2 regions of the Erwinia sp. E602 genome follow, and region 1 is predicted to be linked to the other one. Evidence: predicted binding sites of a transcription regulator. Region 1 holds the regulator's gene; the other holds the start of a gene.
What was found. Region 1 encodes Fur, which represses iron uptake genes when iron is present. Its sites were predicted from a motif close to ATAATAATGAGAACNACTATCAA; they were not measured.
Positions count from the first base shown of each region.

Region 1 (3,949 bases):
AGCAACTGCGGATCAACAAACGCAACCAGCTCAAGCGCGACAAGGTTCGCGGACTTAAGCGCGTTGAGTTGAAAATGAACAGCGAGGCGGTTGACGCGCTGAATCAGCTGGCGGAAGCGCGCAATATGAGCCGCAGCGAGCTGATTGAAGAGATGCTGCTGGCTCAGTTACAGCACCTGCCATCCTGAGCCGCTGGCCGCAGTGCTACGCACAAAGCGACAAAACCAGCGGCATTTCGCATTTATCCGTTGAGTGCAGTCTGCTATTATTAGCGCTATATGCAAACCATTTTGCAGTCACCATACCATTAAGATTCAAGAGGTTATCAAACTCATGGCAATCGTAGGCATTTTCTTTGGCAGCGATACGGGCAATACGGAAAACATTGCAAAGATGATCCAGAAGCAACTGGGTAAAGACGTTGCAGAGGTTCGTGATATTGCCAAAAGCAGCAAAGAAGACCTGGAAGCCTTCGATATTCTGCTGCTGGGCATTCCGACCTGGTATTATGGTGAAGCCCAGTGTGACTGGGACGACTTCTTCCCGACGCTGGAAGAGGTTGATTTCAATGGTAAACTGGTTGCCCTGTTTGGCTGTGGCGATCAGGAAGACTACTCAGAGTACTTCTGTGACGCGATGGGTACCCTGCGCGACATTATCGAGCCAAACGGCGCGGTGCTGGTAGGCTTCTGGCCAACCGAAGGCTACCATTTTGAAGCCTCTAAAGGTCTCGCCGATGATAACCACTTCCTCGGCCTCGCCATTGATGAAGATCGCCAGCCTGAGCTGACCAACGATCGCGTTGAGAAGTGGGTAAAACAAATTTTTGATGAACTTCAGTTAAAAGAGATCATCGAAGCTTAAGCCAGTCGGCCGGAGTGAGGGCTGCCTCACACCCGGCCAGTGGTTTTTCCTATAGAAGTAATCGATAGATATTTGAAATTTTAACCACCAAAACTGTACAATAACCCCATCGGTTACCTGCTTTCTCCTCCCCCTGCCGCCTTGCTGTGACGATTGTCGCAATCAGCGCCTCAGGCAGAGGAAGGCCGAAATGTTAACGAATTAATTTTGGGTTCGGGCTACACCGGATGTCATGGTACAATCCCTTACATCCGGTAGTGGCTTACTTCCCCCTGACGGTTTTCATTTTAAAGTATCAGTTCTATACTGGGACGCATCTAACTTTAGCGTCAACCGATGTTCAGGGCTTTCAGCCTCTAAGTGACCAGCTAAGTAACAGGACAATATCCGCATGACTGACAACAACACCGCATTAAAGAAGGCCGGCCTGAAAGTCACGCTTCCACGACTGAAAATTCTGGAAGTGCTTCAGGAACCTGAGGGCCATCACGTCAGTGCGGAAGACTTGTATAAGCGCCTGATTGATATGGGCGAAGAGATTGGTCTGGCGACCGTATATCGCGTACTTAACCAGTTCGACGATGCGGGCATCGTGACCCGTCATAATTTCGAGGGCGGTAAATCTGTCTTCGAACTGACCCAGCAGCAGCATCATGACCACCTGATCTGCCTGGACTGCGGCAAAGTAATTGAGTTTAGTGATGAATCGATTGAAACCCGTCAGCGTGATATCGCCACGCGTCACGGTATCAAACTGAGCAACCATAGCCTGTACCTGTACGGCCATTGCGCTCTCGGCGACTGCCGCGAAGACGAAACTCTGCACGACAAGTAATCCCCCCTGTTGTAAAACCGGTGGCCTGCCACCGGTTCTCTTCCCTACTGCACATCTCCGATTACAGACTCTCAACCCGGCTGAACCGTTTTCCGCTGACGCTACGGATCTGCACGCTGCCGCTCACCGCCGGCGGATGCTGCGGCTGCCACAGCTGCCAGCTATTCCCGTTGCCGACACCCTGATGAAACATCACCACCGGTAATGCACCGTGGAGCTGCCGCCGATCGGCGCTGCTCAATGCCGCCAGATGCATCATCCCCGCAGATGAACGGGGTGTTAGCCGCTCCACACCGGCAGCCAGTTGCCGTAGGAGAGCAGCGAGACCACCACGTTAAGCGCGCCGAAGGCCAGCACCAGCGCAAGCGGAATGGCTCCGCCCCTTACCCGCCAGGCAGGCGTGGCAAAGCGCTGCCGCGCCTTCCAGGCCAGCAGGGCCGGAGTGATGACCGCCCAGATGGTGGCGGCCAGACCGGCGTAGCCGATCGCCACCAGGAAGCCGTCCGGCCACAGCATCGCCGCCGCCAGCGGCAGGCTGAAGGTCAGCAGTGCGGTTTTCAGCCGCCCGCCGTGCGTGCCATCGATGTTAAACCGATCGGCCAGGTAGTCAAAAAAGCCGAGGCTGACGCCGAGAAACGAACTGGCGACCGCGAAGTTGGAGAAGATATTCAGCAGCAGGTTGAGGTAAGGACTGTGCAGCACGCCGGACAGCGCCGCGACCAGCACATCAATATTGCCGCCCTGCGCGGCTATCGCACGGAAATCCTGGCGGGGAATGTTCCCCATGGTGCCGAGGATCCAGATAAAGTAGATCGCCAGCGCCAGCAGCGTGCCGTAAATCAGGCAGCGGCCGACGCGCTGAGCATGGTGGCCGTAGTAGCGGTTCAGCCCGGCAATGTTGCCATGATAGCCAAACGAGGCGAGGCAAAACGGCACCACCATCCACAGGTAAGGCAGATAGTGGCCGCCTTCAGCCGCGCTATCCAGCAGCGTGGCGGGCTGTACGTGCCACAGCAGGCCGCCAAAAATGGTCAGGAAAGTGACAAGCTTAGCCCCGAGAACAATCAGCGTCATGCGGCTGACCACGCCGGTGCCGAGCCAGATAAACAGCGCCACCAGCAGGGTAAACAGCAGCCCGGCGCTGCGCGCGGAGAGCGGGATATCCAGCAGCCCCAGCGTGCGCTGGATAATCGCTCCGCTGGCAGAGATATAGGCGTAGGTAAGAATGCCCAGCACGAAGGCCACCGACAGGCCGTTAATCTGGTTCCAGCCCCTGCCGAGTAAATCGCGGGTGATGGTGTCAAAGCTGGCCCCGGCCGGATAGTGCTGGCTGGCCTCCAGAAACAGCAGCCCGGAGAGCAGCATACACAACCAGCTCACCAGCAGCAGCGCGGTCGACCAGCTAAACCAGGCACCGGCCATCACCACCGGCAGTGAGAACATCCCGGCACCGATAATGGTGCCGCTAATGATCAGCGTGCCCCACAGCGTGGCGGGCAGCGGCGTGGCAGAAACGGGTGAAACCATAATAACTCCCTGATAAACAATCCGCGCCGTTGAAAGGCCTGACAACATCTGGCGCAACGACGCTAAAGCGGCACAGTCTACAGAGTTAAATACTCACGAACTAGTACACTAACCCACTAAGCTGCAAATGGCAGAGCTTCCGATCGGAAACTCTTATTTACAGAAACGTAAAGAGACAGACGGACGTACCACTGCGGCGGAGAGCAGGTGGAAAATCGAGGTGGCAGGTGGCAGGTGGCAGGTGGCAGGTGGCAGGTGGCAGACAGTCAGACAGTCAGACAGTCAGACAGTCAGACAGTCAGACAGTCAGACAGTCAGACAGTCAGACAGTCAGGCTATTCTGACGGCTGCGATCGCTAAGCAAAAAAAAGGAGCGATTGCTCGCTCCTTTTATCATTACCGCGTAAAAGCGACGTTATTCGCCGCTTTTCGCCCAGGTATCACGCAGGCCAACGGTGCGGTTAAACACCAACTGGCTGGCGCTGGAGTAAACGCTGTCGGCGCAGAAGTAGCCTTCACGCTCGAACTGATATGGCGCGGATGCCTCTGCCTGCTGCAGCCCCGGTTCGACAAAGCCGTTACGGATAATCAGCGAGTCCGGATTGATAGTGGTCAGGAAGTCGTCGGCGGCGGCCGGGTTAGGCACGCTGAACAGGCGATCGTACAGACGGAATTCTGCCGGCAGCGCATGCACCGCAGACACCCAGTGGATCACACCTTTAA
Region 1 is NZ_CP046582.1:3,478,723-3,482,671, forward strand. Features, by position in the region: gene ybfE (LexA regulated protein) at 1-188, shown strand, start outside; gene fldA (flavodoxin FldA) at 334-864, shown strand; gene fur (ferric iron uptake transcriptional regulator) at 1,256-1,699, shown strand; gene GKQ23_RS17485 (hypothetical protein) at 1,761-1,958, opposite strand; gene mtr (tryptophan permease) at 1,979-3,226, opposite strand; gene glnS (glutamine--tRNA ligase) at 3,642-3,949, opposite strand, start outside.

Region 2 (3,949 bases), 1.6 Mb from region 1:
GAGCGATCAAGCACTAACCCCTACTGAGAAACGACGACAACAGCATTACACCACTGCTGGATTACATCAGAGGTTTGTCTATTTTACAACCAACAACCTTGACCACGGATTCAAAATCGCTTAATTTCTACTCCTTGGGTAGTGCGAGTAGCAGCTGTACCGTTTCCTCCCCCGGCCACCAACCGGCGCAGGAACAGAAAAAAGGGTCTGACTTTGAGTCAGGCTCTTTTTTTTGCCTGAAATTTCCCCGGTCAGCCCCTCAGATGAACAGCACGTGCTGTGAAATTCCGGAAATCAGCTTAAAAGCGGCTAAACTTACGCCTTAATAACCGTTTATCTGAGGTATCACGAGTGAAAATCAAAAGCTACGCAGCACTGGAAGCCGGTCAGGCACTGCAACCCTGGGAGTACGATCCGGGCGCCCTGGCAGCAGAAGAGGTTGAAGTTGAGGTGGAGTACTGCGGCGTCTGTCACTCTGATCTGTCGATGATCGACAATGAATGGGGCATTTCGCAGTATCCGACCATCGCCGGACACGAGGTGATTGGCCGGGTCAGCGCGCTGGGCGACGCGGCGCAGAACAAGGGGCTGAAAGTGGGCCAGCGCGTCGGCATCGGCTGGACGGCGAAAAGCTGCCAGCACTGCGACTCCTGTATTAACGGTGAGCAGGTTAACTGCGAGAACGGCAGCACGCCAACCATCCTTAACCACGGTGGCTTCGCCGAGAAGCTGCGCGCCGACTGGCAGTGGGTGATCCCGCTGCCGGAGAATCTGGACGCGGCCAGCGCCGGCCCGCTGCTGTGCGGCGGCATTACCGTCTTCAAACCGCTGCTGATGAGCAACATCACCGCCACCAGCCGCGTGGCGGTGATTGGCATCGGCGGCCTTGGCCATATCGCCATCAAGCTGCTGCACGCGCTGGGCGCAGAAGTGGTGGCGTTCAGCTCCACGCCATCCAAAAAGCAGTCGATCCTGGATATGGGCGCGGACGAAGTGGTCAACAGCCGCGATCCGGAAGCGCTGAAGGCGCTGGCCGGCCGTTTCGACCTGGTGCTGAGCACCGTGGCCGTCGATCTCGACTGGAAACCCTACTTCGATGCGCTGGCACCGAAGGGCAAGTTCCACACCGTCGGTGCGGTGATGAAGCCGTTCCAGGTCAGCGCTTTCGACCTGATTATGGGCGACAAAGCGATCACCGGTTCCTCTACCGGCTCGCCGGGGCAGCTGCGCTCGCTGCTGAAGCTGGCGGCACGCCGCGATATCGCGCCGCAGGTGGAGTTCTTCCCGATGTCAAAAATCAACGAGGCGCTGGATCACGTACGCGCCGGTAAGGCCAACTTCCGCGTGGTGCTGAAAGCGGATTTCTGACGGTTCGGTCAGCCGGTTATGACGCCCGGCTGGCCCTGCAGCGTTAACCCGTTCTGAGACGACACCGGTCAGGTTAGCAGGCGTAAAGCGCACGTCTTCCCTGGCCGGTGTCGTTGCCAGACCGGTCGGGTTCCCTGTACATCGGGACATTGCGCGATCCGGCTCACGTCAGCCCCTACCTCCGTGATGGTTGCTCAGCACCCACGACAGAACTCCCCTTCAGGCAGAACGCGCAGTCACACCCTGGTAACCGTTATAACACCCGTAAATCCGGAACTTTTTGACATCATTACTGTCGCTATCCTCCAAAAATCGTTTATAGTCACTGCCGGAATGCATATAGTTCTCATTCTTGTTGTTATTCCAGGTTAGTGATTGCGGTGCAGAACGCGCCGCCAGAGCGCCTCACCGGTTTATTGAGGGAATAATCAGACGGCCAGGTCCCGTGAATCTGGCAACGCGTTTCGCGCGCGCGGTGCAGGGTGTCGTAAAAAAAATCCAATAAAATACGAGGCTTCACCGTGTCTTCATCCCGTACCTCTGCTGGTTTACACCGGTTCACTCCCTCTCTCGCCGCCCTGCTGGTGCTCTCAGCCCTGCAGCCTGCCGTTGCCGCTACCGTGAGCAATGAACAGGAAAAAACGCTGACGGTTGAAGCCTCAGCCACGGCCCAGGCCGACCAGGCGAGCAGCGATTACAGCGTGCCGGTGACCTCCAGCAATATCGGCACCAAAATGGCGCTGGCGCTGCGCGATATCCCGCAGTCGGTCTCGATCATCAGCAAACAGCGCATTCAGGATCAGAACCTGACCACCATCGGCGACGTGCTGAACAACACCACCGGCGTCTCGGCTTACAGCATCGACTCCGAGCGCGTCTCGTTCTGGTCGCGCGGCAATCTGATTAATAACTACCTGTTTGACGGCGTGCCGACCATCGTTGACAGCATCTGGGATTTTGGTGAAACCGCGGGCGATACGGCGATCTTCGACCGTGTCGAAGTGATTCGTGGTGCTAATGCCCTGAGCACCGGTTCCGGCTACCCATCGGCCGCGGTCAATATGGTGCGCAAGCACGCTGACAGCAAGGTCATCACCGGCAGCCTGAGCGCGGAAACCGGCAGCTGGGACAAGCAGCGCTATGTCGGTGACGTAAGCGTACCGTTAAATGAGACCGGCAGCGTACGTGCCCGCGCCATCGGCGGCTATGAAGAAGGTGACAGCTGGCTGGACCGCTACCACAAGCGTAAACGTTTCCTGACCACGCTACTGGATGCCGATATCACCGATTCGACGACGCTGACGCTGGGCTGGGACTATCAGTCAACCGAAACCCGCGACCCGACCTGGGGCGGACTGCCGGTGTTTTACAGCGACGGTAGCCGTACCCACTTCGACCGGAGCTTTAACACCGCTTCAGACTGGGCGTACAGCGATAAAGAGTCCAACAAGGTCTATGCCAGCCTGGTGCAGAAATTTGATAATGGCTGGCAGGCACAGGTTAACGGCTCTCACAGTAAAACCACCTTTGATACCCTGCAGATGTATCCGTGGGGCTTCCCGGATAAATCTACCGGTGCCGGTGTCTATGCGCTGAACGGCTGGAACAAGGGTACGCGTAAAACAGACTCCGTAGATCTTTACGCTAATGGCCCGTTTGAGCTATTCGGACGTAACCATGAGCTGATGCTCGGCGGCAGCTACAGCAAACAGGACAACTACTTCTTTAACACCTCATCGGACGGCGTGCTGATTGGTGACTTCAATAACTGGAACGGCAGCATTCCGCAAGGCACCTACGCTGACTGGAAGGTGGAAAGCGACGACACTATCCGCCAGAAGTCACTGTACAGCGCCGCCCGCTTCTCGCTGGCCGATCCGCTGTCGCTGCTGGTGGGCGCACGCTACACCCAGTGGGCCGCCCACGGCACCACCGGCAATAAAGAGAACGATAAGATCGCGCCTTATGCCGGCCTGACTTACGACCTTAACGATACGTACTCGGTTTATGCCAGCTATACCAGCATCTTCCAGCCGAACAATGTCCGCAGCATTGAGGCGAAGTATCTGGAACCGACGAAGGGTAAAAGCTACGAGACCGGTATTAAAGGCGACTGGAACAACAGCCGCCTGACGGCCAACCTGTCGCTGTTCCGCACCGAGCAGAACAACCTGGGCGTGAATACCTACGCCTACGTTCCTGGTACGACCGAATACGCATGGAAGTCCGTTGATTCCGTTACCCGCGGCGTGGAGTTCGAAGTCAACGGTGCGCTGACCGATAACTGGCAGATGACCTTCGGCGCATCGCGTTACATCGCCGAAGAACGTAACGGCGCTGCCGTTTCTCCGCAGCTGCCACGCACGACGGCGAAACTGTTCACCAGTTATCGTCTACCGATGCTGCAGGATCTGACCGTCGGCGGCGGCGTCAACTGGCAGAACCAGAGCTGGCAGGACGTCACCGGCCCTACGGGTAGCGAACACCTGGTGCAGGGCAGCTATGCGCTGGTTAACCTGTTCAGCCGCTATCAGGTCACTAAACAGCTCTCCGTACAGGCCAACGTCAATAACCTGTTCGA
Region 2 is NZ_CP046582.1:229,659-233,607, reverse strand. Features, by position in the region: gene GKQ23_RS02430 (NAD(P)-dependent alcohol dehydrogenase) at 352-1,368, shown strand; gene fhuE (ferric-rhodotorulic acid/ferric-coprogen receptor FhuE) at 1,890-3,949, shown strand, end outside.
Region 2: the regulator Fur is predicted to act here: its motif matches at 1,702-1,724, upstream of fhuE (ferric-rhodotorulic acid/ferric-coprogen receptor FhuE).